DNA from 3 places in the Streptomyces sp. NPDC004609 genome. Region 2 is predicted to be linked to each of the others. Evidence: riboswitches for the same ligand, from Rfam matches in the RefSeq annotation. Region 2 holds a riboswitch; each other region holds the start of a gene.

Region 1 (7,389 bases), on a different contig from region 2:
CGTGCCAGGGGTGCGGATGGATTCACCACCCCTGGTGCGTCACACAGCGCGGACCTCATTCCTATGATGGGCGCACGACACCGCGGACCACCCCGACCAGGCTGGGCCGAGAGGTGAACGGCGGCGCGACGGTGGTGGAGGGGTCGATGACTCAGGGGGCCGGTCAGGGACCCGTGGTGCGTACGGCGACATTGCGCGATTTCCGCGTTCCGCCGTACGCGCAGATGCCGGTGCGATCCGAGACACCCCGGGATCCCCAGGATCCTCAGCACCCCCGCCCTGCCCAGGGCTCCGACGCCCGGCAGCCGCATCAGCAGCCGCCGGGGACGCCTCCGCACCGGACGTCCCAGGGAGACCCCCGCCGGGAACACCCGCTCCCGCATCACCCCCGCAGCGAGCAGTCAGCCGGGGAGGACGCGCCCGGGAGGCGGCAGCCCTCGGAGGCGCCCCAGAGCACCCACGCCCCTCCTCCGCCTCCCCAGCCGCCGGGCGGTCCCTCCGGTCACCCGGGCAACGCCGTGCCGGAGGACGAGATCCCCGAGGGCTACACCCCCACGGAACGCGATCTGCCGGTGATCCGCAGGGGCGGCCCCGGAGACACCGTCCAGATCCAGGTCGACCCCGACGAGGCACCGGCGCCCGACGGCCTCGGCCCGCTCTATGTCGTCGGCGACGTCCACGGCTATCTGGACGAGCTGCTGGAGGCCCTCACCGCACAGGGACTCATCGACGCCGACGGCGGCTGGGCGGCGGGCCATGCCCGTCTCTGGTTCCTCGGCGACTTCACCGACCGGGGCCCCGACGGCATCGGTGTCATCGATCTGGTCATGCGGCTCTCCGCCGAGGCCGCCGCGGCGGGCGGCTACTGCAAGGCCCTCATGGGCAACCACGAACTGCTGCTGCTCGGCGCCAAACGGTTCGGCGACACCCCGGTGAACTCCGGTGCGGGAACCGCCACCTTCCAGGCCGCCTGGCTCCTCAACGGCGGGCAGAAGGCCGACATGGACCGCCTCCAGGACGTCCATCTGCAGTGGATGTCCCGCCTCGACGCGGTGGTCGAGGAGGACGAGCATCTGCTGATGCACTCCGACACCACGGCGTATCTGGAGTACGGCTCCACCATCGAGGACGTGAACGAGACCGTCCACGAGATCCTGACCCGCAATGACGCCGACGAGTGCTGGGACCTGTTCCGCAAGCTGACCAAACGCTTCGCCTTCCGCGACGAGGCGGGCCCCCAGGCCGTGCGTGAGCTGCTCTCCACCTACGGCGGCCGGCGGGTCGTCCACGGCCACAGCCCCATTCCGTATCTGCTCGGCGAGGTCGGCACGGAGGACGGCGAGGACGGCGAGCGCCCGGTCGTCGAGGGCCCGCACGTGTACGCGGACGGGCTGGCCATCGCCATGGACGGCGGTGTGACGATGGCCGGAAAGCTCCTTGTCGTCCAGCTTCCGCTGCCCGGCTGAGCCAAGCCCGGCAGGCGATTTACCGAAACCCCCTGTCACCCCGTGCCGTAACGGCTCTACCATCGGCTTATCCGTAGCAGGCTCTCCTCCGTTTGCGGCCGGCCGATCCGTCGTAGCACGGGTGATCCGGCCCTACGGAGCATCGGGGGATGCACATGAACAGCGCTCCGCACCTGCTGGCCGAGGACCGCGCCGAGTTCGAGCGCGTCCTCGACGACGCGCTGCGTAACGCCCATGAACGGCCCGAACTCGCCGCCATCGGGCAGCGGCTGAACGCCACCCAACTGCGCACCATGGCCTTGAACGCGACGGCGCTGATCAGCACCGCCGCCTCGGCCGAGTACGAGCACTACCGGAAGATCCGCGAGGAGACGCGCGCGCCCGTCGTCACGGCGGGCGGACAGAACTCCGCCTCGGACGCCGCGTGGAGCGCGCCCGACGGCAACGGCGCCGGGTTCGCGGCGGTCATCGCCGTCCTCGCGCCCGTGCTGGCCGGGACGGCGGCGGTGATATTCCTGCTCGTCGGCTACATCCTGAAGATGCTCGAACCCACCCCCTCCTTCGCGACGACCCTGGTCTCCGCGGGCTGGTTCTTCGGGGCGCTGACGGCGGCCGCCATCCTGGTCGCCGCGGTCGGGCTCCTGCTCACCGCGCTGCGCAACGGCGCGACGCAGGTACCCGCCGAGGAGACCACGGGCGAGCTGCCCGACGAGGTGGCACGTGCCAAGGACGCCTGGCGGCACGCCCTGCTGGAACGCGGCATCCTGCCGTTCCTCCAGGTGTCGCTGGCGGATCCGAGCGCGGATCCGACGTCCACGGCGCCGCCGCGCCATGTCAGCCGTATCCCGAAGGTGGGCTACAGCGGACCGGAGTACTCCAGTCCGAGCGAGGGCTCGACCTCGGGGCAGCGGCCCACGTTCACCAGCCCCGACTTCACCAGCCCGGACTTCGGCGGCCCCGAGCACCCGCCGGAGTGACCTCTTCCGGGCGACGCCGGAGGGCGGGGTGCCCGCGGCCCGGTTCCGGCCGGCGGTCGGCGCGTACGGGTCCGGGCGAGCCGGTGTGCTCAGGGGCGGTCCCGGTGCGCCGACGGCCCCTCTCGCCGTACGCGCAGCCGTACGGCCGCCGGGTCCGGTACGGCTGCCGGGCTCACAGAACGCCGGCCTGCCTCGCGGCGGTGATCCAGCGGGGGAACTCGGAGAGCAGCCGGTCGTACAACTCGGAGTCGGGGACGGCCGCGATGTCGTCGACGGCGAAGAAGCCCACATTGTCCACCCGCCGACCCTCCATCGTGTCGAATCGTTCCAGCACGCCGTAGCTCGCCCCTCCCATGCCCACGAACTGCCAGAAGACCGGCTCCTCGGAGGCCTCCCTCAGCTCCTGCGCGATCTCGGCGTCGCGGTACACGCCTCCGTCGGAGAAGAACAGCACCAGGGTGGGCACGGACACCGGGGTGTCGCGGACGAACGCGCGGATCTCGGCGATGACCTTCTGTTCCTCGTTCAGGATACCGACCTCCCGCATGTCCACCTGACCGGGCAGACGTCCGTGCTCCGGCGTCGGCTCGGGAATGCTCCCCTCGGCCCGGACTTGGAGCCGCAGCCACTCGGGCCAATCCCCCGGACCCTCATCTCCGACCCGGACATGGAGCCGCAGCCACTCGGGCAGATCCCCCGGGCTCAGATCCGGCAGCCGGGCCGGATTAGAGGCGAACGTCCACGCCTGCATCTCGCCGTCGTCGTCCAACTGCGCGGCTACGGCTGCCATCCGCTCCACCACATCGGCCACGACCCCCTCGGAGTACAGGAGTTCCATCGAGCCAGAGGCGTCCAGAACCAGGACGACCCGTGCCGTGACCCCGGAGGCGTTGTGCTTCCGAAGGCTGACGGAGACCTGCTCCTTGCGCAGCGACAGCCGCTCACGCATCTCGGCGGGCAGTTGCTCCTCCCCCTTGACGAGACCGGTCGTGGCAGCCGCCGAAGGCACCGTGGCAGGGGCAGGGGCCGACGGCGTGACCGCGGCGGGGGGCGGCTCCTCGTCGACGCTGATGCCGAAGTCGGTGGCGAGCCCCGTCAGCCCCGAGGCATACCCCTGCCCCACCGCGCGGAACTTCCACTGCCCGTTCCGCAGATACAGCTCTCCGCCTATGAACGCGGTCTCGGTCGTCGCCTCCATGTCGAATCGTGCCAATTCGGTCCCTGCCGCGGCGTCCAGCAGCCGCAGCACCAGCCCGGACAGCCCTCCGAAGGTGCCGCCGTCCGCCGACGCGGCCAGGACGACCCGCTCGATCGCCGGCTCCAGCGCGCCGAGGGTCACCTCGACGGTGTCCATGACGGTTCCGGAGTCGTGGCGCTTGCCGAGATGGCTGACAGCGCCGGAGGTGTGCCGCGGCTGGTTGTAGAAGACGAAGTCACCGTCGTCACGCACCCGTCCGCCGCCGGTGAGCAGCAGCGCCGACGCGTCGACGTCCGGTGCGCCCGGCACGGGTGTCCAGGTCAGCACGGCACGCACCACGGCCGCACCCACGGGAAGATTTGCGCCCTTGATCATGGAGTCAGTCATGGACCCATTGTGCAGAGCGGTGGAAATCCGGCCAGGATTCCCACCGCCCGCTCGACCGGGACCGGCGGTCAGTCCGCGAGCGGCAGGTAAACGCGATTCCCGCTCGCGGCGAACTCCCTGGACTTCTGGAGCATGCCTTCGGTGATCTCCTCATCCGTCGAGGTGGAGGCAGCGGCATCGCCGCCGAACTGCTCGGCGATGTCCCTGCTGATCTTCATCGAGCAGAACTTCGGACCGCACATCGAGCAGAAGTGCGCGGTCTTCGCGGGCTCGGCCGGCAGGGTCTCGTCATGGAACTCCCGTGCGGTGTCCGGGTCGAGGGCCAGATGGAACTGGTCCTCCCACCGGAACTCGAAACGGGCGTCCGAGAGGGCGTCGTCCCATTTCTGGGCTCCCGGGTGCCCCTTGGCGAGATCGGCCGCGTGTGCCGCGATCTTGTAGGTGATGACGCCGGTCTTCACATCGTCCCGGTTCGGCAGACCGAGATGTTCCTTGGGAGTGACGTAGCAGAGCATGGCCGTGCCCCACCAGGCGATCATCGCCGCTCCGATGCCGGAGGTGATGTGGTCGTACGCGGGGGCCACATCCGTCGTGAGCGGGCCGAGCGTGTAGAAGGGGGCCTCCTCGCAGATCTCCTGCTGGAGGTCGATGTTCTCCTTGATCTTGTGCATCGGGACGTGACCGGGGCCTTCGATCATCGTCTGAACCTGGAAACGCTTGGCGATCCGGTTGAGTTCCCCGAGCGTCCGCAACTCCGCGAACTGCGCCTCGTCGTTGGCGTCCGCGATCGAACCGGGCCGCAGTCCGTCCCCGAGCGAGTACGTCACGTCGTAGGCGGCGAGGATCTCGCACAGTTCCTCGAAGTTCTCGTACAGGAACGATTCCCTGTGGTGCGCCAGACACCAGGCCGCCATGATCGAGCCGCCGCGCGAGACGATCCCCGTCTTGCGGCGGGCGGTGAGCGGGACGTAGCGCAGCAGCACTCCGGCGTGGACGGTCATGTAGTCGACGCCCTGCTCGGCCTGTTCGATCACCGTGTCCTTGTAGACCTCCCAGCTCAGCTCCTCGGCCCTGCCGTCGACCTTCTCCAGGGCCTGGTAGAGCGGGACGGTGCCGATCGGCACGGGCGAGTTGCGCAGGACCCACTCGCGGGTGGTGTGGATGTTGCGGCCCGTCGACAGGTCCATCACCGTGTCGGCTCCCCAGCGGGTCGCCCAGGTCATCTTCTCGACCTCCTCCTCGATGGAGGAGGTGACGGCGGAGTTGCCGATGTTGGCGTTGACCTTCACCAGGAACCGCTTGCCGATGATCATCGGCTCGATCTCCGGGTGGTTGACGTTGGCCGGCAGCACCGCGCGGCCTGCGGCGATCTCCTCCCGTACGACCTCGGGGGAAACGTTCTCCCGGATGGCCGCGTACTCCATCTCCGGGGTGATCTCGCCCCGTCGGGCATAGGCGAGCTGGGTCACCGCCCGCCCGTCACGGCCCCGGCGGGGCTGGCGCGGACGGCCGGGGAAGACCGCGTCGAGGTTCCTGAGCCCGCCACGCGGCGATGTGTGCTTGATCCCGTCGTCCTCGGGGCGCACGGGACGGCCCGCGTACTCCTCGGTGTCTCCGCGCCCGGTGATCCAGTGCTCCCGTAGCGGCGGCAGGCCGCGGCGTACATCGGTCTCGACGGTGGGGTCGGTGTACGGACCGGATGTGTCGTACAGCGTCACATCCGTCCCGTTGGTGAGGTGCACGTGACGGACCGGCACCCGGAGGTCGGGGCGTGAGCCCTCGACATATCCCTTGTGCCAGCCCGGCTTGCGCTCGCCGGACCCGGCGGCCCGGTCTGCGTTCCGGTCGGCGGCAGGCGTGCGTGCATCCTGAACGGTCATGAGACCTACTCCCTACGCCGGCATTACCCGGTAACAGGTTCGGCGGTCGACGCAGCGGTTTCCGCAGACGGCGTACTGGCGTTGGCCAGACGGGTCGTACGGCGATCAGCGCCCTCTCAGCCCGGTGCTCCGAGCTCCCGCGTGTGCAAAGGTGCCACCACGCTAGCGTCATGTCTGGCGTGCTGAACAGGGTGCCCCCGTCCGTTCTTGCGATGATCGGCCGGTGACCTCTTCACCGTCCGACCCCCAGCAGCCGCACGGACCTTCGCAGCCCCCCCGGCGACAGGAGCCGTCCGAGCCCGACGGGCACGTCCACGGCCACACCCACGGCCACGGCCCGGCGGCCCCCGTCTCCCGGCATCTGCGCAAGGTCATCGCCGCGGTGCTGATTCCCTTCGCCACCGCGGTCGCCGTGGGTCTGGTGGTCCTCTGGCCCGGCTCCGCGCCCGGCCATGAGCGCACCGGTGTGGGCTTCGACCGCCAGACCCAGCAGGGGACGGTCACGCGGGTCGACACCGTCGACTGCAAGGACGTGAACGTCGCGCAGGTCCCGCCCACGGGCGACACCGGCACTCCCCAGGGGCGCGAGGCGGTCAACGCCCAACAGGGCGACTGCAAGAAGGCGACGATCGAGGTCACCAGCGGCAAGGACAAGGGACGCACCTTCACCGAGATCATCCAGCCCGACGCGTCACGGCAGCTGGAGAAGGGGCAGGGAGTGGTGGTGGCGTACGCCCCCGACGCGCCCCGCGATCTCCAGTACTCCGTGATCGATGTGAACCGCAAGGTCCCGATGGCGGTGCTCGCGGGGATCTTCGCGCTGGCGGTGGTGCTGGTGGGGCGGATGCGCGGAGTGATGGCGCTGATCGCGCTCGCCGCCTCCTTCGCCGTACTGACGCTGTTCATCCTGCCCGCGATCCTGGAGGGCTCCAATCCGCTGATCGTCGCGATCATCGGGTCGAGCGCCATCATGCTGATCGCGCTGTATCTCTGCCACGGGCTGACCGCGCGGACATCGGTCGCGGTGCTCGGCACGCTGATCTCGCTGCTGCTGATCGGGCTGCTCGGCTCGGTGTTCATCGACTGGGCGAGCCTGACCGGCAACACCGACGACAACACGGGCCTGATCCACGGCCTGTATCCCGGTATCGACATGAGCGGTCTGCTGCTGGCGGGGGTGATCATCGGCTCGCTGGGTGTGCTCGACGACGTGACGGTCACCCAGACGTCGGCCGTGTGGGAACTGCGGCAGGCCGATCCCGGTATGGGCCCCCGGGAGCTGTACCGCGCCGCCATCCGGATCGGGCGGGACCACATCGCGTCCGTGGTCAATACGCTCGTCCTGGCCTACGCGGGTGCCGCGCTGCCGCTGCTCCTGCTGTTCACCATCGCCCAGAGCAGTGTGGGCACGGTCGCCAACAGTGAACTGGTGGCGGAGGAGATCGTCCGGACACTGGTCGGGTCGATCGGCCTGGTCGCCT
Region 2 (7,389 bases):
GCCGCGACAATCGCGACCGCCGTCAGGTCCGTGACGATCGTGACAGCGACCGGGGGGCCGCTCGGCTGAGCGGCCCCCTGTTCCGCGACGAGCATCCGCAGGAGCCCATGCCCAGCCCGCAGCCGGCCCCCGAGCCGGAGCCGCCGAAGAGGAAGCGGGCCGGCGGTGGGGCCGGCCGCGACAGAAAGCGGGCAGGCCGTGATCTGCGGGCGGCCATAGCGGTCGGCGCCGGTCTCGGCGTGGTCATCGTCGCCTCGCTCTTTGTCGTCAAGGCACTGTTCGTGGGCGTCATAGCGGTCGCCGTCGTGGTCGGGCTGTGGGAACTCACCTCACGGCTGGAGGAGCGCAAGCAGATCAAGGCCCCGCTGGTGCCGCTCGCCGTGGGCGGCGCGGCGATGGTGGTCGCCGGATACGCGCGCGGCGCGGAGGGCGCGTGGGTCGCCATGGCCCTCACGGCGCTCGCCGTCCTGGTCTGGCGGATGACGGAACCGCCCGAGGGGTATCTCAAGGACGTCACCGCGGGGATCTTCGCCGCGTTCTACGTGCCGTTCCTCGCGACGTTCGTGGCCATGATGCTCACGGCGGACGACGGTCCCGAGCGGGTGCTCACCTTCCTGCTGCTCACCGTGGTCAGCGACACCGGCGCGTACGCGGTGGGCTGGCGCTTCGGCAAGCGGAAGCTCGCCCCCCGTATCAGCCCCGGGAAGACCCGGGAGGGCCTGCTCGGCGCCGTGGGCTTCGCGATGGCCGTGGGCGCCCTGTGCATGCAGTTCCTCATCGACGACGGCACCTGGTGGCAGGGCCTGCTGCTCGGCCTCGCGGTCGCGGCCAGCGCCACCCTCGGCGACCTCGGCGAGTCGATGATCAAGCGGGACCTCGGGATCAAGGACATGGGCACGCTGCTGCCCGGCCACGGCGGCATCATGGACCGGCTGGACTCGCTGCTGCCGACGGCCCCGGTGGTCTGGCTGCTGCTGGTGATCTTCGTCGGTAGCGGCTGACCGAGGCCGCCGGCCGGACCCGGTACTCTGGAAGGGCGTGTCGCCGGACGGCGGCGCGCCCTTTCTGCCCCGCGGCCGCGGGGGTGGTCCGGTGAGGTCCCCGGGCTTCGGTATCACACCGGTGTTCCGCGTCGACGCGGGGTACCGGCACCGTTCACGAGGAGTATCCGCTCATGGCCCCCGCCCCGGGAGAGCTCACGTTCATCGCGCCCCGCGGAGCGAAGAAGCCACCGCGTCACCTCGCCGATCTCACACCCGCCGAGCGCCGGGACGCCGTCGCCGCGATCGGCGAGAAGCCCTTCCGTGCCAAGCAGCTCTCCCAGCACTACTTCGCGCGGTACGCGCACGACCCCGCGCAGTGGACGGACATTCCGGCCGCCGCCCGGGAGAAGCTCGCCTCCGAACTGCTGCCGGACCTGATGTCGGTCGTACGGCACATCTCCTGTGACGACGACACGACCCGTAAGACCCTGTGGCGGCTGCACGACGGCACCCTCGTCGAGTCCGTGCTGATGCGGTACCCGGACCGGGTCACGATGTGCATCTCGTCCCAGGCGGGCTGCGGGATGAACTGCCCGTTCTGCGCCACGGGACAGGCGGGGCTCGACCGCAATCTGTCCACCGCCGAGATCGTGCACCAGATCGTCGACGGGATGCGCGCGCTGCGTGACGGCGAGGTGCCCGGCGGCCCGGCGCGGCTGTCGAACATCGTGTTCATGGGGATGGGCGAGCCCCTCGCCAACTACAAGCGGGTCGTGGGCGCGATCCAACGGCTCACCGATCCCGAGCCGGACGGGCTCGGCATCTCGCAGCGCGGGATCACCGTCTCGACGGTCGGTCTGGTGCCCGCGATGCTGCGCTTCGCCGACGAGGGCTTCAAGTGCCGTCTCGCCGTGTCGCTGCACGCGCCCGACGACGAGCTGCGCGACACCCTCGTTCCGGTCAACACCCGCTGGAAGGTACGGGAGGTCCTGGACGCCGCCTGGGCGTACGCGGACCGGTCCGGCCGCCGGGTCTCCATCGAGTACGCGCTGATCCGCGACATCAACGACCAGGGCTGGCGCGGTGACCTGCTGGGCCGCCTGCTCAAGGGCAAGCGGGTCCACGTCAATCTGATCCCGCTCAATCCGACTCCGGGGTCCCAGTGGACCGCGTCCCGGCCCGAGGACGAGAAGGCGTTCGTCGAGGCGATCGCCGCCCATGGCGTACCGGTGACCGTGCGGGACACCCGGGGGCAGGAGATCGACGGGGCGTGCGGACAGCTCGCCGCGACCGAGCGCTGACCTCGGCCCCGGGGCCGGTCTCCGGGATCGGCCCCGTACCGGCACCCCCACACCGCCTCTGCCACCGCACCGGCCCGCGGTACGGCCCACGGTGCGGCCCGCGGACCGGGCCACCCGTACCGGTCACTCGTACCGGCACCCCGTGCCCGGACGCGCCCCGAGCGGACAAATGACCCGCACCTGACATCGCGCGCTCCCGGCCTTGTACTCTGGGCTCGAACACGTGCATGCATCCGACAGGGGAGCGCCACAGCGCTGAGAGTGCGGTACCCATCAGACCGCAGACCCTCTGAACCTTGCCCAGGTCATTCTGGGTAGGAAGTTCGGTCGTAACTCAAGCTGTTGCGCCCTGCCCGGATTCTCGTCAGAGGACCGGGCAGGGCCGCGTCTCTTCCTGGCCACCCCCAGGAGGAATGATCCAGTGAGCACCACCAGGAAGATCACGGTCGCCGCGCTGGCCGCCGCGCTCGGCGTCACCACCCTCACCGCCTGTGGCGGGGAGACGAAGGACTCGCCGTCCGGCGGAGCCGAAGGACCGAAGGCGAAGACCGTCACGCTGGTGACGCACGACTCGTTCGCCGCGTCCGGCTCCGTGCTCAAGGAGTTCACCCGGGAAACCGGTTACACCGTCAAGGTGCTCAAGAGCGGTGACGCCGGAGAGGCGCTCAACAAGGAGATCCTCACCAAGGGCTCCCCGCAGGGCGATGTCTTCTTCGGCGTCGACAACACCCTCCTCTCGCGCGCCCTCGACAACGGGCTGTTCACCCCGTACGAGGCCAAGGGGCTGGCGGAGATTCCGCGGGCGGTGCAACTCGACGGCGACAAGCACCGGGTGACGCCCGTCGACACGGGCGACATCTGCGTCAACTACGACAAGAAGTACTTCGCCGACAGGAAGCTCGCACCGCCGCAGTCCTTCGACGATCTGCTCAAGCCCGCGTACAAGAACCTGCTCGTGACCGAGAACGCCGCCACGTCGTCCCCCGGCCTCGGCTTCGTCCTCGGCACGGTGGCACGCTACGGCGAGGGTTCCTCCCAGGGCGCGGACGCCGGGGGGTGGCAGGGCTACTGGAAGAAGCTCAAGGCGAACGGCGTCAAGGTCGTCAGCGGCTGGGAGCAGGCGTACAACGAGGAGTTCTCCGGCTCGGCGGGCGGCAGGAAGGCCAAGGGCGACCGGCCGCTCGTCGTCTCGTACGCCTCCAGCCCGCCGGTCGAGGTCCTCTACTCGGACCCGCAGCCGGCCGAGGCGCCGACCGGGGTCGCCACCGGCACCTGCTTCCGTCAGATCGAGTTCGCCGGGCTGCTGAAGGGCGCGAAGAACGAGGACGGCGGCAAGGCGCTGCTGGACTTCATGGTCTCGAAGAAGTTCCAGGAGGACATGCCGCTGAACATGTTCGTCAACCCGGTGGTGGAGGGGGCGAAGCTGCCGGAGCTGTTCACCCGCTTCGGGGCCGTGGTCGACAAGCCGGGCACCATCGCGCCCGACAGGATCGCCGACAACCGGGAGCAGTGGATTCAGTCGTGGTCCTCGCTCGTCGTGAAGTAGCGGTGGCGGAGCCCGGCCGCGTCCGGGACATCCGCGGAAGCGCGGTAAGGCTCGGCCTGATGGCCGTGCCCGCCGTGTTCTTCGCCGTGTTCTTCGCCTACCCCGTCGTCTCCATCGTCGGCCGCGGCCTGGAGGCCGACGGGGTCTGGCGGTTCGGCCGGATCGGCGAGGTGCTCGGCCGCGACGACATCCAGGGCGTGCTCTGGTTCACCTCCTGGCAGGCGCTCGCCTCCACGGCGCTCACCCTGCTGATCGCGCTGCCCGGCGCCTATGTGTTCGCCCGCTACGAGTTTCCCGGCAAGGGGCTGCTGCGGGCGGTGGTGACGGTGCCGTTCGTGCTGCCGACCGTCGTCGTCGGCACCGCCTTCCTGGCCCTGCTGGGGCGCGGCGGGCTGCTCGACGACCTGTGGGGCATCCGCCTCGACACCACCGTGTGGGCGATCCTGCTCGCCCACGTCTTCTTCAACTACGCCGTCGTCGTACGGACCGTGGGCGGGCTGTGGTCCCAGCTCGACCCGCGGCAGGAGGAGGCGGCGCGGGTCCTGGGCGCCGGGCGCCTCGCGGCCTGGCGGAAGGTCACCCTCCCGGCGCTCGCGCCGTCCGTGGCGGCGGCCGCCCTGATGGTCTTCCTCTTCACCTTCACCTCCTTCGGGGTCGTACAGATCCTCGGCGGACCCTCGTACGCCACGCTGGAGGTGGAGATCTACCGGCAGACCGCGCAACTGCTGGACCTGCGGACGGCCGCCGTCCTGACCCTCGTCCAGTTCGCGGCCGTCGGGAGCGTACTCGCCGTGCACGCCTGGACCGTACGGCGGCGGGAGACCGCGCTGAGACTGGTGGACCCGGCCGGAACCGCCCACAGGCCGCGCGGCGTACGGCAGTGGGCCCTGCTCGGCGCGGTGCTCGGCACGATCACGCTGCTGCTGGTGGTCCCGCTCGCCGTCCTGGCCGAACGCTCGCTCAGCACCCCCGGCGGCTACGGGCTCGACCACTACCGGGCTCTCGCCACGATCGACGAGCGCGGTGGGGTCTTCCTCGTGCCGCCCCTCGACGCCGTCGGGAACTCCCTGCGGTACGCGCTGGTCGCGACGCTGATCGCGGTGGTCGTCGGCGGGCTGGCCGCGGCGGCGCTGACCCGCCGCGCCGGGCGGCTGGCCCGGGGCTTCGACGCGCTGCTGATGCTGCCGCTCGGGGTGTCGGCCGTGACGGTCGGGTTCGGCTTTCTGATCACCCTGGACGAGCCTCCGCTGGATCTGCGGTCGTCCTGGATCCTGGTGCCGCTCGCGCAGGCCCTGGTCGGGGTGCCCTTCGTCGTACGGACGATGCTGCCCGTCCTGCGGGCGGTCGACGGACGGCTGCGCGAGGCCGCCGCCGTGCTGGGGGCGTCACCGCTGCGGGTGTGGCGGGAGGTCGATCTGCCGCTGGTGCGGCGGGCGCTGCTGATCGCCGCGGGCTTCGCCTTCGCCGTGTCGCTCGGTGAGTTCGGCGCGACCGTGTTCATCGCCCGCCCCGACCATCCGACCCTGCCGGTGGCGGTGGCGCGGCTGCTGGGACGGCCGGGGGAAGTCAACTACGGGCAGGCGATGGCCCTGAGCACGATCCTGATGGCGGTGTGCGCGGGCGCGCTGCTGTTGCTGGAGAGAATCCGCGTCCGCACCACCTCTGCCGGGGAGTTCTGATGGCCCTGCTCGAACTCGATGATGTGACCGTACGGTTCGGGGCGCGCACGGCGCTCGACGCGGTGGATCTGGAGGTCGCCGAGCACGAGATCGTCTGTGTGCTCGGGCCCAGCGGCAGCGGCAAGTCCACCCTGCTGCGGGTCGTGGCCGGGCTCCGGCGCGCGGACCGGGGCCGGGTGCTGCTCGCGGGCGCCGACCAGTCGGGCGTGCCGGTGCACCGGCGGGGCGTCGGCCTGATGTTCCAGGACCATCAGCTCTTCCCGCAGCGCGACGTCGGCGGCAATGTCGCCTTCGGGCTGCGTGTGCGCGGCACCGGGCGGGCCGAACGGGAGCGCCGTGTCGCCGAACTGCTGGACCTGGTGGGCCTGCCGGGCGCCGGTCGCCGCGCGGTCGCCGCACTCTCGGGCGGGGAACAGCAGCGGGTCGCGCTGGCGCGGGCGCTGGCCCCGGAGCCCCGGCTGCTGATGCTGGACGAGCCCCTCGGCCAGCTGGACCGGGGCCTGCGGGAGCGGCTGGTGGTGGAGCTGCGGGAGCTGTTCGGCAGGCTGGGCACGACCGTGCTCGCCGTCACCCACGACCAGGGCGAGGCGTTCGCGCTCGCCGACCGGGTCGTCGTGATGCGGGACGGCCGGATCGCGCAGGCCGGAGCGCCGCTGGAGGTCTGGCAGCGGCCCGCGGACGAGTTCGTGGCGCGTTTCCTCGGTTTCGACAATGTGGTGGCCGCGACGGTCAGCGGGGGCGCGGCGGCCACGGTGTGGGGGAAGATCCCCGTACCGGACGGCACCCGTGACGGGGAGTGCAGGCTGCTGGTACGGCCCGCGGGCGTACGGCTGACGGATGCGGCGGACGGGCTGCGCTGCACGGTCGAGGGGCGTACGTTCCGGGGGCATCACGTGGCCATACGGCTCAGGCCCTCCGGCGGGCCGCCCCTGGAGGCGGCGGCCGGGCTGCGGGACGCGCCGGAGGCGGGGGCCGAGGTGGGAGTGGTCTTCGCCGCCGACGACGTGGTGGTGCTGGGCTGACACGGGCCCCGGGGGCGGGGCGGCCACCCGGTGGGCAGGGCCGGACAGCCGGCGGCCCCGGGGCACCCGCTCCCGGGCCGGTGCGTCAGGGCACCCGTACGAGAAGCACCTGGCCACGGGCCGTCAGCGGCCGGGCGTCCACCGGGCTGCGGACCCAGTCGGCCAGGGCGTACCGGCCGCTTTGCAGGGGCATCCGCAGGGTCACCTCACGGCCCGGCGTCAGCGGTGTGCAGCCGAGCGCTCACGAGAAGTCGACCGGCGGCGGACCGGGCCTGCCGCCGAAGAAGGCCACGGTGCCGGCCTCGGTGACTCAGTCGTCGGGGACGGGGTAGAGCCGGGCCCCGTTCACCTGCTCGTGCATGGCGTTCACCTAGCGCAGGGGCCCGTCGGCGAGGATCCGGCCGCGCAGGGCGAAGCGGGGCGAGCCGGTCGGGGCGTCGTACGCCGTCACGGTGGCGCACGGGCGGTGCGCCGTGCCGGCCGGGCCGTCGGCTGTGACGGTGAGTCCCCGGACGTACTCCTGGCCGGGCAGCGGATCGCACGGTGCGGCGGATCACCAGGGCGCCGGTGACCGTCTCAGTCCCTCGCGCACGCCGCCGCGATCGCCAGGCTGTCCTCGACGATCAGATAGCGGATGATCAGGCCGTCCCGGACCGTCACCCGCATCACGAAGGGCGAGCGGAAGACCTTGCCCGTCGTGGTGACCGTGCCCATGAGCCGGCCGCTGATCATCGCCTCCTCGCCGTCCACGACGACCGCGTCCACGGAGCACCCCTCCGGGACCGGCACCTGGCCCTCGGCCAGCTCGCGGAAGTGGGCGGCGACATCGGCCCGGGTCGAGCGGGGGCGGATCCAGGG
Region 3 (7,389 bases), on a different contig from region 2:
CACCGGACGGCGCGGTGGTGAGACCGGCGACGAGGGTGGCCAGCGTGGTCCCGGTGGCGAGTTCACGCCGCTCGCCGTTGACGGAGACAACCAGGGGAAAGCTGCTCATACGGGCTGCTCCTGAGAGACGGGAGTGAAGCGACGGGGGGTGAAGGGATGGGCTTCTTCGGGGAGCGCGCCGCAGGTGAGGGCCGTGGCCATCACATCGCCGGTGACGGGCGTGAGGAGCACGCCGTTGCGGTAGTGGCCGGTGGCCAGCAGCAGGCCGGGCAGCGCGGTCGGGCCGAGCAGGGGCGCGTTGTCCGGAGAGCCCGGGCGCAGCCCCGCGCGGGTCTCGGTCAGCGGCAGCTCGGTGATGCCCGGCACCAGTTCGTGGGCGTCGCGCAGCAGTTCGTAGACACCGCCCGCGGTGACGGTGGTGTCCCAGCCCAGTTCCTCACTGGTGGCGCCCACGACGAGCTCCCCGCTCTCGCGCGGCACCAGATAGACGGAGCTGCCGCGCACCACGGCCCGGACGGTCCTGGACAGGAAGGGAGCGTGCGCGGGGGGCACGGTCAGCCGCAGCACCTGCCCCTTCACAGGGCGCACGGGCGGGAGGACGTCGTCCGGGACCCCGGCGAGCCGTCCGCTGAGGCTGCCACCCGCGAGCACGACCTGGCCGGCGGTCAGCTCCCGGCCGTCGGTGAGGGCGACTCCACTCGCCCGGTCGCGTTCGACGAGGAGCCGGTCCGCCCAGCCGCGCCACAGCGTCACCCCGGCCCGCTCACAGGCCGTGACCAGTGCGGACGCGAGCCGCCGTGGGTCGACCTGGTGGTCGCCGTCGACCCGCAGACCGCCGCGCACACCGGGTGCGAGCATGGGTTCGAGACGGCGGCACTCCCGGCCGGTCAGCCACTCCGACTCCAGACCGGAGCGGCGCTGAAGCGCGTGGAGCTCGCGGAGATGGGCCCGGTCGTCGGCGTCGAGCGCGACGGCCAGGGTGCCGCAGGCGCGGTAGCCGATGCCCCGGCCGCTCGCCTCCTCCAGCTCCGCGGCGAAGGCGGGGTAGCGGCGGGCGGACTCCACATTGAGAGCCAGCAGGGTCTGTTCGCCGTAGTGGAGTTCGGTGACCGCCGCGAGCATTCCGGCGGCCACGTGCGCGGCTCCGCCACCGGGTTCGGGATCGACGACGGTGACCTTCAGGCCGCGCTGCGCGGTCCGCCACGCCGTGGCCAGCCCGATGATGCCGCCGCCGACGACGAGGACGTCCGGGACACGGGAACCGCGGCCGGGCCCCGGCGAGGAGCGGTGCGGCTCCGGTGGCGCCGGGGCGGTGCCCGCGGGCGGTGCGGGGGGCGCGCTGTCCGGCGGTGGCGCCGGGGCGGGGACGCGCCACCCGGCGGGGCAGGACGGGGACGCCCCGGGCGGCTCGGACGGACCGGAGGTGTGCGACATGGGCGGCGAGCCCCTCCCTTCGCCGGCATGACCCGGATCAGGTTCGTACGGTCGGAGGCCGTCCAGCCTCCCTCTCAGCCCGGTGCGTCCGGACTCCCGCGAGTGCTTTACGGTGGCCACCCTAACCCCAGCCCTCGACTCGCAGTAGACGTGGTGCCGGGCGGCGGCCCCCGCCCGCCGCCGCCCGGGAGGGCGCAGCACGAGGGAGTGAGTCGCCATGGCAAGGTCGCTCGACGGACTGGTGCTCTCCCCGGTCGCGGATCAGGCCCCGGGCCAGGTGGGCACCCGCACCCGGTTCGCGTACCACGAGGAGGAGGGCCGGATCTGGGCCGAGTACGCAGGCGGGGACGTGGTCCGGGGGCATCTGGTGGGCACCCGTGACGGCGACCGGCTCGATTTCCGCTATGTGCAGCTGAAGACGGACGGCACCACCTCGTCGGGGCACTGTGTCTCGACGGTCGTGGAGCTGCCCGACGGGCGGGTGCGCCTTGAGGAGAGCTGGGAGTGGGAGTCACAGCCGGGGCGCGGGACGAGCGTCGTGGAGGAGCGGCGACAGCGCGGCGTGGGCTCCCCGCGGGGCCGTAGCGCGGGGCCGTGAGGGGGAGCCTCTTTTCTGACGGTCCGTCAGGTGCGTAAGGTTGACGGGTGAGCGAGCAGCAGAAACAGCAGCGGACGCGCCGCGTGGTCGTCGTCGGAGCGGGCATGGCCGGTGTGCAGACCGCCGTCGCCCTGCGTGAAGAGGGATTCACCGGCTCCGTCACCGTCATCGGCGCGGAACCCCATCAGCCGTACGACAGGCCACCGCTCTCCAAGGCGATCCTCCTCGGCACGGCGGAGGGATCGGCCTTCGAGGTCGACTTCGAGGAGCTCGCCGTCGAGCTCCGCCTCGGCTGTGAGGCGACCGCGGTGCGCCCGGGCGCGCATGAGCTGGACACCGAGGCCGGGCCCGTCCCGTACGACGTCCTCGTCATCGCGTCCGGTGCGGAACCGATCGGTCTGCCCGGCATCGCGTCCGTGCCCGGGGTCCACCTGCTGCGCACCCTGGACGACGCCGAGCGGCTCCGGCCCGTCCTCGGCACACGGCACGACATCGTGGTCGTCGGCGCGGGCTGGATCGGCGCGGAGTTCGCCACCGCCGCCCGCGGGGCGGGCTGCTCGGTCACGGTCGTCGAGGCCGCGGACCGGCCGCTGGCGGGCGCGCTGCCCGCCGAGGTCACCGCCCCCATGGCCGAGTGGTACGCGGAGTTCGGAACCGAACTGATCACCCATGCGCGCGTGGCCGGCGTCGAGCCCGGCGCGGTCGTTCTGGCGGACGGGCGGCGGATCGCCGCGGGCGCCGTGGTCGTCGGCATCGGCGCCCGCCCCGCCACCGCCTGGCTCGCGGGCTCCGGGATCGAGACCGGCCCGGACGGCGCGATCACCGCCGACCGGTATCTGCGCACCTCGCAGCCCGATGTGTACGCCGTGGGGGACTGCGCCTCCTTCCCCTCCGCCCGTTACGGCCGGCGGCTGCTCGTCCACCACTGGGACAACGCCCTCCAGGGGCCGCGCACCGTGGCCGCCAACGTCATCGCCCGCGTCGAGGCCGCCGACGCCGCCCACGGCCTCTCCGGTACGGGCCCCGTCACCGGCGCCGCCACCGGACCGGCGGCCGGAACCTCACCGGGCGCACCGGGGGAGCCACCGGCGGTCTACGACCCGGTGCCGTACTTCTGGTCCGAGCAGTTCGGACGGTTCGTGCAGTACGCGGGCGATCACACCGACGCCGATACGACCGTCTGGCGCGGGGACCCCGCGGACCCGGCCTGGACGGTGCTGTGGCTGCGCGAAGGAGCCCTGATCGCGCTGCTCGCCGTGGGCAGGCCCAGGGATCTGGCACAGGGCCGCAAGGTCATCCAGTCGGGCGGCCGGCTGGACGCACAGCGCGCCGCCGACCCCTCGGTCCCTCTGAAGGCCGCGTCCCTCTGAGCCGTCCGGGGTCCGGGAATCCGGCTCTGACCAGCGGCGGTGCCCGGACCGCGGCCCGGTTGGCCGCAGCCGGCCGGGGGCTCCCGCTACCCACTGTCAGTCCCAGATGGCAGGCTTGTCCCGTGACCGAGATTGACGCAAAGATCGATGCTCTCGTCCCCGCATGGCTCACGCTGCCCGACATCGCCGAAAAGCTCGATGTCGAGGTGACGCGCGTCCGGCAGCTGGTCAAGGAGGGCCAGCTGATCGCGGTGCGCCGTGGTGAGAACCGCGTGCTCATGGTTCCCGCCGCCTTCATCAGCGGCGAGAAGGTCGTCAAGGGCCTCTCCGGCACCCTGACGCTCCTGAAGGACGACGGCTTCACCGACGCAGAGATGCTGGAGTGGCTCTTCACCCCGGACCCGACCCTGCCCGGCACCCCCGCGCAGGCGCTCAGCGAGAATCGCGGCACGGAGGTGAAGCGCCGGGCCCAGGCGCTCGCCGTCTGAGGCCCGAGCCCGCGACCACACGAAGACACACCCAGCGGTGTGCGGGCGCGCCCGGCGGGCCCGCACACCGCCGACCCACCGGGGGGAATGCGTCATGTCCACGGTTCGTGAGCAGCTGTCCGGCGCGCGCCTGTACCTCTGCACCGACGCGCGCAGAGAGCGGGGTGATCTCGCCGGGTTCCTGGACGCGGTCCTGACCTCCGGCGTCGACATCGTGCAACTGCGTGACAAGGGCATGGAGGCGGCCGAGGAACTGGAGTACCTGCGGATCCTCGCCGACGCCTGCCGTCGGCACGGCAAGCTGCTCGCGGTGAACGACCGGGCGGACGTCGCCCACGCCACCGGCTCCGACGTGCTGCATCTGGGACAGGGCGACCTCCCCGTGCCCGCCGCCCGGACGATCCTCGGCGACGGCGTCCTCATCGGCCGCTCCACCCACACCGAGGCCGAGGCCGTGGCCGCGGCCGCCGAGCCCGGCGTCGACTACTTCTGCACCGGACCCTGCTGGCCCACCCCCACCAAGCCCGGACGGCACGCCCCCGGGCTGGAACTCGTCCGTGCCACCGCCGCGCTCGGGACCGACCGGCCCTGGTTCGCCATCGGAGGGATCGACGCGGACAACCTCGACGAGGTCCTGGACGCGGGAGCCCGCCGGATCGTCGTCGTCCGGGCCATCACGGAAGCCTCCGACCCCGCAGCCGCGGCAGCCCACCTCAGCAAGCGGATCCGCGCCCGCTCCGACTGACCGCCCCGCCCCGTCCGGCGGGCCCGCCGGACGGGGCGCGCCGGGCCCCTGCACCCCCGGCGCAGCACGTCTTCCCCGTAGCCCTCCGGCCACGACAGCGGCCCCGGTCCGCGGCCTTCCGGCAGGGCTCCGGCGTGGGAGAAGCCCCTCCACCGGCCCCCTCCTCACTCGTCCGGTCCGGCCCGCAGGGCGGGCCCGGTCGAACGGTCCCCACCGCTGTCCGATGGGTGGACTGCGGTTGGGAGACCCTCCGACCCTGGATAGCCTGCGACTATGGCCCTCGGAACACCTTCCACCCGGACGGATCGCGCACGGACGGTGCGCGAATTGCTCGCCACCGGCAGGACGTCCTACTCCTTCGAGTTCTGGGCTCCCAAGACGGAGAAGGGCGAGCGCAACCTCTGGAACGCGCTGCGCAGGGTCGAGGCCGTGGCCCCGAGTTTCGTCTCCGTGACCTACGGCGCCGGAGGCTCCACCCGCGCCGGCACGGTCAGGGCCACCGAGCGGATCGCCGCCGACACCACCCTCACGCCCGTCGCGCATCTCACCGCGGTGAACCACTCCATCGCCGAGCTGCGCAACATGATCGGCCAGTACGCGGACGCCGGGATCCGGAACATCCTCGCCGTCCGGGGCGACCCGCCCGGCGATCCCCAGGCCGAGTGGGTCAAGCACCCCGAGGGCGTGCGGTACGCGGCGGAGCTGGTCCGGCTGATCAAGGAGTCCGGCGACTTCTGCGTCGGTGTCGCGGCCTTCCCCGAGATGCACCCCCGCTCCGAGGACTGGGACACCGACATCCGGCACTTCGTCGACAAGTGCCGGGCCGGGGCGGATTACGCGATCACCCAGATGTTCTTCAAGCCCGAGGACTATCTGCGGCTGCGGGACCGGGTGACCGCCGCGGGCTGCGAAACGCCGATCATCCCCGAGGTCATGCCGGTCACCAGCGTCCGGCAGCTCGAACGTTTCGCCCAGCTGAGCAACGCCGCTGTCCCGTCCCACCTGAAAGACAGGATCCTCGCGGTCAAGGACGACGCGGCCGCTGTACGCTCCTTGGGTATCGAGTTCGCAACGGAGTTCTGTGCGGGGTTGCTCTCGGAGGGTGTTCCGGGCCTTCACTTCATCACCCTCAACAACTCCACCGCGACGCTCGAGATCTACGAGAATCTCGGGCTGCACAAGCAGTCCTGATCGGCCGTATCCGACGGCGGCCGGGGGAGAGGGGCGGGCATGGGGCTTACGGTCCTCTACATCGCGTTCGGCATCGTCGCTCTGTGGCTGCTCGGTGAGGTGCTGCTGCAGTACAAGGCGCGGCTGCGCTGGCGCCTGCTCGCCTTCGGCGGCTTTCTGACCGTGGTCCTCGGGGTGCTGATGGCCTCCAGAGCGGTGATCGGGCTCGGTGTGCTCGTCTTCGCGGTCGGCCAGACCTATGTGACGCTCTCCTTCCGCAAGGGCTTCTCCACGGGCTGGGCGATCGGCGGACGCCCGGGTGCGAGCCGCCGCCGCAAGGCGGGTTCCGCGCAGGAGTCGGCCGTCGCCTCGCTGGAGGTCTCCGGCCTGGAGGAGAGCACGTCCGAGCAGGCCGCGGCCGCTCATCCCTTCACCCCGGCCGGACCGGAGACCGGGGAGGGGGCCGTGTACGAGCCGGAGCCGATGCCGGACGACACCGGCCAGTACGGCGTGTACAGCGACACCGGCTTCGCCGCGGCGCAACAGGGGCCGGGACCGGAGCAGGAACCGGGCGGTCCGGGTTGCGGCGCGTTCGACCCCTACTACGTCCCCGGGCCCGGCGCGGAGGACACCGGCGAGCAGTACGACTACGGGCCGGGCCAGGGGCAGTACGCCGCGTACTCCGACCCCTATGTGGGCGGTCAGCAGTACAGCGCCTACGAGAGCTACGACAGTTTCGGCAACCCGCAGCCGTACACCCCGGACCCGTACTACGCGCCGCAGCCGTACCCGGAGACGCCCCCGGGCGGGGTGTGGGTGCCCCAGCAGCGCGATCCCGAGCCGGGCGGGCCGCAGGAGCCCGCTCCGTACGACTACGAGCCGGGGCCCAACGAGCAGCAGGAATTCCGCTACTGACGGTGTCGGCGGGCCGCCCGCAGTCCGGCCCCGCACCCTGCCCCGCCCGGTGTGCCGATCAGGCCCCCGGCAGCCGTACCGGATCCGTTGCGTCCGGCCGGCACCGCCCTTCAGGCCGGGTGCCCGCCCGGCACCGTGCGCATGCCGGGCCACCGCCGGGTCCGGGGCGCAGACTGCCGGCCGCCCTCCCCGGAGCGGCACGCCTTCCGCGCCGTACGTCCGGCCGAACCCCGCTCACTGCGAGCCGCGGAAGCCCGCTCCCTCCACGATCAGACCGGCCACCAGCGCTCCGGACATCCCCGCGTGGGCCAGCCCTCCGCCCGGATGCGACCGGCCACCGACGAGATACAGCCCCGGCAGGCGGGTGCTGTTCGACGGATGCAGCCAGCGGCCGCCCGGTCCCGCCAGAGCCGGTGCGGGCAAGGAGCCCGTCTCGGCCGGTGTCATGGTCTCGTGCCAGAGCAGCCGGTCGCGTATCTCCCCGGCCCCTCCCAGAGCCGCGCCCGCCGTGTCGATCAGCAGTTCCGTGTACCGCCGGCGCAGCGCCCCGTCGGTCCAGTCGACCCGGCCGCCGTGCCCGGCGACCGTCGCCGTCAGGGTGACGGCCTCGTGTCCGTCGTCCGGCCGGGTGCGCGGATCGTCCGGGCGCAGCACGGTGACCGTGGGCCG

What was found. Region 2 has a riboswitch for thiamine pyrophosphate ahead of ACFYT4_RS11750 (thiamine ABC transporter substrate binding subunit). Riboswitches for the same ligand answer to the same signal wherever they lie in the genome.
Region 1: linked by a shared signal. The riboswitch ahead of thiC (phosphomethylpyrimidine synthase ThiC) and the one ahead of ACFYT4_RS11750 (thiamine ABC transporter substrate binding subunit) in region 2 are both predicted to bind thiamine pyrophosphate.
Region 3: linked by a shared signal. The riboswitch ahead of thiO (glycine oxidase ThiO) and the one ahead of ACFYT4_RS11750 (thiamine ABC transporter substrate binding subunit) in region 2 are both predicted to bind thiamine pyrophosphate.

What each region holds. Positions count from the first base shown of each region.
Region 1 is NZ_JBIALS010000005.1:94,428-101,816, forward strand. Features, by position in the region: gene ACFYT4_RS06605 (metallophosphoesterase) at 132-1,466, shown strand; gene ACFYT4_RS06610 (hypothetical protein) at 1,616-2,443, shown strand; gene ACFYT4_RS06615 (VWA domain-containing protein) at 2,616-4,016, opposite strand; gene thiC (phosphomethylpyrimidine synthase ThiC) at 4,097-5,908, opposite strand; TPP riboswitch at 5,901-6,059, opposite strand; gene ACFYT4_RS06625 (YibE/F family protein) at 6,132-7,389, shown strand, end outside.
Region 2 is NZ_JBIALS010000009.1:35,307-42,695, reverse strand. Features, by position in the region: gene ACFYT4_RS11760 (phosphatidate cytidylyltransferase) at 1-1,001, shown strand, start outside; gene rlmN (23S rRNA (adenine(2503)-C(2))-methyltransferase RlmN) at 1,175-2,284, shown strand; TPP riboswitch at 2,513-2,623, shown strand; gene ACFYT4_RS11750 (thiamine ABC transporter substrate binding subunit) at 2,706-3,830, shown strand; gene ACFYT4_RS11745 (ABC transporter permease) at 3,890-5,509, shown strand; gene ACFYT4_RS11740 (ABC transporter ATP-binding protein) at 5,509-6,531, shown strand; gene ACFYT4_RS11735 (nuclear transport factor 2 family protein) at 7,108-7,389, opposite strand, start outside.
Region 3 is NZ_JBIALS010000026.1:109,600-116,988, reverse strand. Features, by position in the region: gene thiS (sulfur carrier protein ThiS) at 1-109, opposite strand, end outside; gene thiO (glycine oxidase ThiO) at 106-1,434, opposite strand; TPP riboswitch at 1,432-1,544, opposite strand; gene ACFYT4_RS24575 (hypothetical protein) at 1,652-2,032, shown strand; gene ACFYT4_RS24570 (NAD(P)/FAD-dependent oxidoreductase) at 2,080-3,402, shown strand; gene ACFYT4_RS24565 (Rv2175c family DNA-binding protein) at 3,525-3,890, shown strand; gene thiE (thiamine phosphate synthase) at 3,985-4,635, shown strand; gene metF (methylenetetrahydrofolate reductase [NAD(P)H]) at 4,909-5,826, shown strand; gene ACFYT4_RS24550 (hypothetical protein) at 5,866-6,720, shown strand; gene ACFYT4_RS24545 (phytoene desaturase family protein) at 6,955-7,389, opposite strand, start outside.